3 regions of the Bacillus vallismortis genome follow, and region 3 is predicted to be linked to each of the others. Evidence: riboswitches for the same ligand, from Rfam matches in the RefSeq annotation. Region 3 holds a riboswitch; each other region holds the start of a gene.
What was found. A riboswitch is a leader RNA that binds a small molecule or an ion and turns the genes downstream of it on or off. The one in region 3 is predicted to bind S-adenosylmethionine.
Positions count from the first base shown of each region.

Region 1 (3,255 bases), 1.9 Mb from region 3:
AAGATTGCCTTCTTCCGTAGAGGCGAAACCGCACTGCGGGCTGAGGCACAGCTGATCCAAGCTGACAAAGCGCGCCGCTTCATTGATTCGCCGCTTCACATCCTCGGGATTTTCCAACTCGCCGTATTTTGATGTAACCAAGCCGAGCACAATTTGCAGATCCTTGCGTTTCACGAAACGGAGCGGATCAAAATTTCCTGAGCGGTCATCATCATATTCCAAGAACAGGCCGTCTAAGTGTAAGCCGTCCAAAATCGTTTCCGCTACAGCGTCATAGCCTCCTGATGCCGCCCAAGTCGACTTGAAGTTGCCGCGGCAAATGTGCATTGTGATTGTTAAATCATCAGGCCGGTCAGCCACTGCATCGTTAATCGTTTTGGCGAACAAGGCAGGCAATGTCTCAGGGTCGCCGCCGAGGGCACGAACGACCTCTCTGCCTTTTTCCTCAAAGAAGAGAGACCATGACGTGTCATCTAGCTGAAGGTAGCGGCATCCAGCGTCATAGAAAGCGATGATTGCTTTTTTGTACGCTTGGGCCAGATCATAAAAGTATTCCTCTTGGTCGTCATAAATTCCTTTATCGGCCTTTTCACCGAAAAACAGCATATTCGGGCTCGGAATCGTCAGCTTTGGTGTCGCATCACCGGCAATCTTATGTAAAAATTGATAATCGGCAAGCGCTGGGTGGTTCGTAAAATCGAGTTTTCCCGTCACTTTGATGCTGCGTGCTTTTGTTTTCACATTATGGAATTGAATCCCTTCAGCCGGGATGAACGGCTCCACACCGTCAAGCCCTTCGAGAAAATCATAATGCCACCAGGAACGGCGGAATTCACCGTCTGTTACCACCTCGAGTCCGATTTCTTTTTGTTTTTCCACAATGCGGCTGATTTCCTTGTTTTCGATCTCACGAAGCTGTTCCGCCGTGATCTCGCCGGCCGCTTTTTTTAACCGGGCTTCTTTCACCGGAGCGGAGCGCAGTAAACTGCCGACATGATCGGCGCGGAAAGGGGCTTTGCGTTGTTTTTCTGTTTTTTGTCCTGCAACATTTGTTTGTTGAGCCATGCGATTCGCCTCTTTTCTAGAAATATGGTAAGCATGAAAAAAGCTCTTCCTTTGAGTAAGGAAGAGCTTGAATAATCAAATCTCCGCCTCATCTGCAAGAACGCAATGTTCTTAAGGATTTAGCACCATTCTGTTTGAAACAGCGGTTGCCGGGTATCATAGGGCCAGTCCCTCCACCTCTCTTGATAAGGTAAAACGTCATATTTGCATTTCAATTATCTTAATATTATTACTTTTGGATCAATTGTCAATACTTTTTCAGAAAATACTTTCGGCTTTGTCGCTACATAAGATATTAGCAGTTAGCGAATGGGCGTGTAATTCAGCACATCCACCTCGTTTGCAATCTGCAAATGACAGGAATCCTATCCTTCAGCTGAGAATCATACCTCTACATGTTGACTCATAGATAAATGGCTCATTGCTAAGTGATTGCGGATAGTAGGCGATAGAAATACTGCTGGTTGTTCTTATAGTGAAAATGGAAAAGAAAAAAGCTGCGTGATTCAGCAGCCTTTTCAGTTGAAATATCGTGTTAGGAAAGATGCATCCGGCGTTTTTGGCGGATGGCGTCAAGGTCGATTAGGTTGTTTTGATGAGGTGCGGCTGCTGGCTGAGGGCTTGTCTTTTGCGGTTTGCGGCGATTGTCTTTGCTGAAAGAAAAAAGAAGATAGCCGCATAATGCGATGATAACAACTAGGATCATGTTACATACCTCCCAAAAAAGTTTTGGTATTCTCTATTGTACGGATAAATGGTCAAAAAGTATTCAAAAAATTCAAAATAAATCCAATGTTACATAGCTGCCCCTCTAAAACAGTCTAACCTGATAGCCTGAAAATAGTCTTATATCATGGTGATTTCTCTTGTTGATGATTGGTTCTATCGTTACTATCGACAGAAAAATAAATTCCTTTATATTACTTTTAACCTAAATTTACGTGATTCCAATTGCCTGTTTTTGGATGTTTTTTTCGTGCTTGTTTGATGTATACCCTATTTTGCGCCATTGAACACAAAAAACCCAAATCACGGAGCATTTGGGTGGTACGAGGAAACGCAGATAGTGGTTTTGGGGAATGGGATGACTGATTAGAAGAAGCGTTTGAACATTTTTCTGATTTTTTGAAATGCGCTTGATTTCTTTTGGATGATAGGCGGACGGGTCATGAACCATTTTTTTAATAGACTTTTTGCAGCAATTGCATGTTTTGTCATTGTTTCTCCTCCTCAACCGTTGATACTTGTTTTACGGAGGACGCATGAGAAATGTTTCATTTTCACGTAAAAAACCAGTCCTTTTTTGGACTGGCTTTGGCATTAGGCATTATGCCTGTTCTTCAAACAGCTTTGCAATCTCAATGATGACGTTGACGGCTTTGACCATGTTATCGGCTGAAATGTATTCGAATTTGCCGTGGAAGTTTTCTCCGCCGGTAAAGATGTTTGGCGTCGGGAGTCCCATATAGGACAGCTGGGAACCGTCCGTTCCGCCGCGGATTGGAGAAATTTTTGGTTCGATGCCGAGGTTTTCCATCGCTTGCTTTGCAATGTTGACGATTTCGATGACAGGTTCGATTTTCTCTCTCATGTTGTAGTATTGATCGTTCATATCAAGCTGAATCCGGTCTTGTCCGTATTCGTTTTGCAATTCCTCGACGACACGCTTCATCGTTTGTTTTCTGCTTTGGAAGTTCTCTTTGTCAAAGTCTCTGATAATGTAGTGCAGCTTTGTTTCCTCTACATCTCCTTGAATGGAGAGCAGGTGGTAGAAACCTTCATAGCCGTCTGTATACTCAGGCGCTTCGTCTGCCGGCAGCAGGCTGTTGAGCTTCATCGCGATTTTCACGGAGTTGATCATTTTTCCTTTTGCGGTGCCGGGATGTACGTTGTTGCCTTTGACTGTGATTTTTGCGGCAGCGGCATTGAAGCTTTCGTATTCAAGCTCGCCAAGCGGGCCGCCGTCAACTGTATAGGCGAAGGACGCATTGAATCGTTTCACATCAAATTTGTGCGGCCCTCTTCCGATTTCTTCATCCGGCGTAAAGGCGACTCTGATGGTGCCGTGTTTGATTTCAGGGTGTTTGATGAGGTAATCCATGGCTGTCATGATTTCGGCAATCCCGGCTTTATTGTCCGCGCCGAGCAGGGTTGTGCCGTCTGTGGTGATGAGTGTGTGGCCCTTATAGC
Region 1 covers NZ_CP026362.1:3,791,395-3,794,649, forward strand. Annotated here, with positions in the region: gene BV11031_RS20075 (5-methyltetrahydropteroyltriglutamate--homocysteine S-methyltransferase) at 1-1,065, opposite strand, end outside; SAM riboswitch class I at 1,151-1,257, opposite strand; partial or broken gene BV11031_RS22720 (hypothetical protein) at 1,601-1,854, opposite strand; gene BV11031_RS23210 (hypothetical protein) at 2,158-2,283, opposite strand; gene pepT (peptidase T) at 2,393-3,255, opposite strand, start outside.
Region 1: another riboswitch for S-adenosylmethionine. It lies ahead of BV11031_RS20075 (5-methyltetrahydropteroyltriglutamate--homocysteine S-methyltransferase); the one in region 3 lies ahead of BV11031_RS07765 (2-hydroxyacid dehydrogenase).

Region 2 (3,255 bases), 700 kb from region 3:
TCGTCAGTTCAATGACCCACTCTTGAAATTCTTCGAGAAATTGTTTTTCCGGTAAAACATACATGTTATTCAGATGCCTGTAAAACTCTCTGTCCTGCTCTTTCAATTCTTCCGTTACAGATGCATTATGTAAGGCGTAAAGCGAATTCGGATCACTTTCCTCCATTGTTTCAATCCATTCCTCTGCCATTTGTTCCACATGCTCTGAAAAAAATGCATATAATTTTTCATTCAGTTTCATCACACCGCTCCTTTCCCCAACACTATTATAACTTGACTGACAGCTGAATCCTAGTCATACATGCTGAGCCATCCAATATTTTGAAATTTAATCATTCTTTGGGGTGTATCCTATTTTTTCAAAATGCTTCAAATGGCTCTGTCCGAGCGGTTGCTTTTTTCATATAATATGAGGCAACACCCTTGAATCCACTTGCAAGCATAAAAAAGGAGGGCTTTTTTATGAATGGTGAAATCCGCTTGATCCCGTATGTGACGAATGAGCAGATCATGGATGTAAACGAGCTTCCTGAGGGCATTAAAGTGATTAAGGCGCCAGAAATGTGGGCAAAAGGGGTAAAAGGCAAAGATGTAAAAATTGCAGTATTGGACACGGGATGCGACACAAGCCATCCAGATTTAAAGAGCCAAATCATCGGCGGAAAAAACTTCACGGATGATGACGGCGGCAAGGAAGATGTGATTTCCGACTACAACGGACACGGCACACACGTCGCCGGAACGATTGCAGCTAACGATTCAAACGGCGGCATTGCCGGAGTCGCGCCTGAGGCAAGCCTATTGATTGTAAAGGTTCTGGGCGGCGCAAACGGAAGCGGCCAATACGAATGGATTATTAACGGCATTAACTACGCGGTGGAACAGAAAGTTGATATCATCTCGATGTCCCTTGGCGGACCGAGCGATGTGCCAGAATTAAAAGAAGCGGTGATAAACGCCGTCAAAAACGGAGTGCTTGTCGTTTGCGCAGCGGGTAATGAAGGTGACGGAAATGAACGAACAGAAGAGCTTTCCTACCCTGCAGCTTATAATGAAGTCATCGCGGTTGGATCTGTTTCCATAGCGCGTGAATTATCAGAATTTTCTAATGCAAATAAAGAGATCGATCTTGTGGCTCCGGGAGAACAGATCTTATCGACCCTTCCTAACAAGAAGTACGGAAAACTCACCGGCACCTCAATGGCTGCCCCTCATGTCAGCGGAGCGCTTGCTTTAATCAAAAGCTATGAAGAAGAATCTTTTCAAAGAAAGCTTTCTGAAACTGAGGTTTATGCACAGCTGATCCGCAGAACACTCCCTCTTGATATTGCAAAAACGCTGGCAGGTAATGGCTTCCTATATTTAACCGCTCCTGATGAGCTGGCAGAAAAAGCAGAGCAATCACATTTGATGACCCTATAAAATTATTTTTCTTATATAACATAATCCAAATATAGTAAATATAATTTCAAATTCTATGTTGACAACAAATTTGGATTACTGTTAAGATTACCAACAAATGATTTAACTTTTCAAAAAATTAATAACATTTTCTCTTATCGAGAGTTGGGCGAGGGATTGGCCTTTTGACCCCAACAGCAACCGACCGTAATTCCATTGTGAAATGGGGCGCACTGCTTTTCGCGCCGAGACTGATGTCTCATAAGGCACGGTGCTAATTCCATCAGATTGTTCTGAGAGATGAGAGAGGCAGTGTTTTACGCAGAAAAGCCTCTTTCTCTCATGGGAAAGAGGCTTTTTAGTCGTGAAAAAACCTCTTAGCAGCCTGTATCCGCGGGTTAACGAGAGTGTTTTACATAAAAAGGAGGAGAAACAATGACAACCATCAAAACATCGAATTTAGGATTTCCGAGAATCGGACTGAACAGAGAATGGAAAAAAGCACTTGAAGCGTATTGGAAAGGCAGCACGGATAAAGATACATTTTTAAAACAAATCGACGACCTTTTTTTATCCGCAGTTAAAACACAAATTGACCAGCAGATTGATGTTGTGCCTGTTTCTGATTTCACACAGTATGACCATGTACTCGACACAGCCGTCAGCTTCAACTGGATTCCGAAACGATTCAGACATTTGACTGACGCTGCCGATACATACTTTGCGATCGCCCGCGGAATAAAAGACGCTGTATCCAGTGAAATGACAAAATGGTTTAATACAAATTACCATTACATCGTTCCGGAATATGACGAGAGCATCGAATTCCGCCTGACAAGAAACAAACAGCTTGAAGACTATCGCCGGATCAAACAGGAATACGGTGTGGAGACCAAACCTGTGATTGTCGGCCCTTATACGTTCGTTACGCTTGCTAAGGGATATGAACCGTCTGAAGCAAAAGCGATCCAAAAACGCCTAGTCCCGTTATATGTACAGCTTTTGAAAGAGCTTGAAGAAGAAGGCGTAAAATGGGTTCAAATCGATGAGCCGGCGCTCGTCACCGCCTCTAGCGAGGATGTCAGCGGCGCAAAAGAATTATTTGAAAGCATCACAGGTGAGCTTTCCTCCTTGAATGTGCTTTTGCAGACGTATTTTGATTCTGTTGATGCCTATGAAGAGCTGATCTCTTACCCGGTACAAGGAATTGGCCTTGATTTCGTTCACGATAAAGGCAGAAACCTGGAACAGCTGAAAACACACGGGTTTCCAGCAGACAAGGTGCTGGCAGCCGGCGTTATCGACGGACGCAACATTTGGAAAGCGGATCTCGAGGAACGCCTTGATGCCGTTCTTGATATTCTGAGCACTGCAAAGGTTGATGAACTGTGGATTCAGCCTTCCAGCAGCCTGCTGCACGTTCCGGTAGCGAAGCACCCTGATGAGCATCTGGAGAAGGATCTGCTGAACGGCTTATCCTATGCAAAAGAAAAGCTAGCCGAGCTGACAGCTTTGAAAGAAGGCTTGGTATCAGGAAAAGCGGCGATCAGCGAACAGATTCAGCAGGCGAAAACTGATATCCAGGCGCTCAAACAGTTTGCAACAGGCGCACATTCTGAACAAAAGAAAGAGCTTGAGCAACTAACCGATAAAGACTTTAAGCGCCCAATTCCGTTTGAAGAACGTTTAGCCGTGCAAAATGAATCTCTTGGCCTTCCGCTTTTGCCGACGACTACAATCGGAAGCTTCCCACAGTCCGCTGAAGTGCGGAGCGCGCGCCAAAAGTGGCGGAAAAATGAGTGGTCTGATGAACAGTATCAAAACTTTATCAATGAAGAAACAAAACGATGGATT
Region 2 covers NZ_CP026362.1:2,111,710-2,114,964, forward strand. Annotated here, with positions in the region: gene rsbRB (RsbT co-antagonist RsbRB) at 1-241, opposite strand, end outside; gene isp (serine protease Isp) at 463-1,422, shown strand; SAM riboswitch class I at 1,554-1,708, shown strand; gene metE (5-methyltetrahydropteroyltriglutamate--homocysteine S-methyltransferase) at 1,837-3,255, shown strand, end outside.
Region 2: another riboswitch for S-adenosylmethionine. It lies ahead of metE (5-methyltetrahydropteroyltriglutamate--homocysteine S-methyltransferase); the one in region 3 lies ahead of BV11031_RS07765 (2-hydroxyacid dehydrogenase).

Region 3 (3,255 bases):
ATACGGGTTATCTGGATGGTCAAGCGCCTGGCGGATTAATTCTTCATCAGAATCTTTGAGCCCCTGGTCTGTGAAGCCCATTGCTTCAGCCAGTAATCGGAACACCTCGGTGTTAGACTTGCTTTCTCCATATCTCTCAATCACCGGTTGTTGAAGCTGAATATAATGGTGCCAGTAGGAGGTATAAAAATCAGTATTTTCAAAAGCGGATGTCGCAGGCAGTACGATGTCCGCATATGCAGCCGTTTCTGTTAAAAACAAATCATGAACAACAGTAAACAGGTCTTCCCGCAGCAAGCCCTTTCTGACTTTGGTCGCTTCTGGCGCGACAACGGCCGGGTTCGTCCCGTAAATAAAAAGGGAACGGATCGGCGGATCTGTTTCCAAAAGCACTTTGCCAAGCTGATTCATATTAAATGATCTTGGTGTGCGCCCCTTTAGTAAGTCAGGCCGCTGCAAGGCATTCGTGTTATATGCTAAAATTCCGCTGTTATGCTTAATTGCGCCGCCTCCTTTGCGCAGCCATTGGCCGGTGATGGCTGGAAGACAGGCAATCGTCCGTACGATCATCCCGCCGTTATCATGATGCTGGAGCCCGTTTCCGATTCTGATAAAAGAAGGGGAGGTGTCGCCGTACATTCTTGCCAGCTGGTATATATCGTCGGTGCTGACACCGGTGATCCGCGATACCTTATCCGGATCATACTGTTTCACGTGTTCACGGAGCTCTTCATAGCCGACTGTGTATTCAGACAGAAAGGCTTCATCATGAAGATTCTCTTTAAATAAAATGTGCATGATGCCTAGGGCAAGTGCGCTGTCGGTTCCGGGTTTTATGGGAATAAACCAATCTGCGAGACGCCCTGTCTGGTTTTTATGCACATCAATGACGACAATTTTGGCACCTTGTTTTCGCGCTTTTTGAGCGATTGTAATTTGGTGCATATTTGTGCTGACCGCATTAATTCCCCAAAATATAAATAGTTTTGTATGAATGGTTTCCTCAGGATCGGTTCCTGCGCTAATGCCCATTGTATATTTGTAGCCCTCAGATCCCGCTTTGCTGCAAATTGTCCGTTCAAGCTGGCTTGAGCCCAGACGATAAAAGAAGCGGCGGTCCACTCCTTCAGCTGTTAATTTCCCCATATTTCCGTAAAAACTGTATGGAAGTATGCTTTCAGCGCCATCTTCATCAATCAGCTGTTTCCAGCGTGCGGTGATGGTATCGATCGCCTCTTCCCAAGAGATCGGTTCAAATATCGCTTGTCCTTTTGGGCCAGTCCTTTTGAGCGGTGTCGTCAGCCGCTTTTCATCATAGATGCGCTCCGTCATGTTTCGGACTTTGTTGCATATGTTACCGGCTGTGACAGGATGGTCAGGATCACCTTGCACTTTCACTATTTTTCCATCTTTTTTATGTATTAGCAATCCGCACTGATCCGGGCAGTCCAGCGAGCAAACCGATTTAAAAATGCCGTTTTGTTGTGTGGCAAATGATTTCATGGCCCAGTACCTCTCTCTAGTTAAATATTTTGTAAGAATTATAACATTTCCGATGATAACGTCAATTCTGAAAAAAGAGATTGACAACAATCTGAGACTTCTTTATGATAAACGTATTCTTTATTCTGAAAATTACATACTCAACATTTTCTATCCAGAGAGGTGGAGGGACTGGCCCTATGAAACCTCGGCAACATTATTGTGCCAATTCCAGCAAGCGTCAGCTTGAAAGATAGGAAAGCAAGGTTTATACCGGCGTCTGTCTCTAAACAGGGCATGCGCTTATACATGAATCTCTTTCCATCTTCGGGAAGAGATTTTTTTTTATGAAAAAATATGATGAAAAGGATGTTTTGCACCATGACGGTTTTGGTTACAGCACCGTACAACAAAGAAGGACGAAAAGAGCTTGAAAACTTGTTCGGCTCGGTTGCTTATCACTCTTGGAAGGAACAAGGCCGGGCATACCGGGAAGATGAACTCATTCAGCTACTAAAAGAAACACATGCGATAGGATTGATTACTGAGCTTGACCACGTATCAGAAAGCGTATTTGCATCTGTTCCAGAACTTTCATTTGTGGGCGTATGCAGAGGCATGCCCTCCAATGTGGACGTGGCCGCAGCGTCAAAAAGGGGCATACCCGTTTTCTATACACCCGGGCGGAATGCACAAGCTGTTGCTGAAATGTTTATCGGCAATGTGATTTCCTTTCTCCGTCATACCAGCGCCTCTAATCAATGGCTGAAGGATGGAAAATGGGACAGCGATTACTTGCAGGCCTATGTCAAATTCAAAGGGAATGAATTAACGGGGAAAACGGTCGGCATGGTTGGGTTCGGCGCGGTTGGGCAAAGGATTGCAAAACTGCTGACTGCGTTTGACTGTAACATAAAGTATTACGATCCATACGTGCAAGACGATCATCCTCACTATGAAAACGTATCTCTTAAAACGGTGTTTTCAGACAGTGATATCGTTTCAGTCCATCTGCCTCGTACCGAGGAAACACTGGGACTTATTGATCGGACGTATTTTGATCTGATGAAAGAGAGTGCGATTTTCATCAATACGTCAAGAGCAGTTGTGGTAAACCGTGAGGATCTTTTATCTGCATTAAAAGAACATAACATCAGAGGAGCGATTTTGGACGTTTTTTATCATGAACCTCCAGAGGAATCAGATTACGAATTTATTTCATTGCCTAATGTTCTGGCAACACCGCATCTCGCTGGAGCAACTTTTGAAGTGGAGGATCATCATGTGACGATCCTGAATGATGCCCTCAAAAAGTGGCAGGCTGAAAAAACTCTTCATCTTCCAACACTATATAACAAAGAAGTACTAAAAACAGAGGGAAAAGAAAGGAGGGCAACGTAATGACAAAACAAAAAGGCTATCTCGTTTTCGATATCGGCACAGGCAATGCGAGAGTAGCTGTCGTGAGTGTATCGGGTCGAGTCCAAACAGTTGAACGGGAGGACATTGTCTATTCCACTGAGACGCTTTACCCGGACAGCCGTTATTTTTCCCCTCAGGTGCTGTGGGAGCAAGTAATAAAACTGGCAAAACGTGCGCTCTCTCGTTCAAGGAATATTGACATCATTGGTTTGACATCGACGAGTCAAAGGCAAGGGATTGTGCTGATCGATCAAAACGGCGACTCTTTTCTCGGGCTGCCGAACATTGATAACCGCGGCCGTGAGTGGGAGGAGAGTATACCCAATCGGGAAGAGATATACAGCCGTACGG
Region 3 covers NZ_CP026362.1:1,410,013-1,413,267, forward strand. Annotated here, with positions in the region: gene BV11031_RS07760 (molybdopterin oxidoreductase family protein) at 1-1,503, opposite strand, end outside; SAM riboswitch class I at 1,651-1,742, shown strand; gene BV11031_RS07765 (2-hydroxyacid dehydrogenase) at 1,840-2,883, shown strand; gene BV11031_RS07770 (FGGY-family carbohydrate kinase) at 2,883-3,255, shown strand, end outside.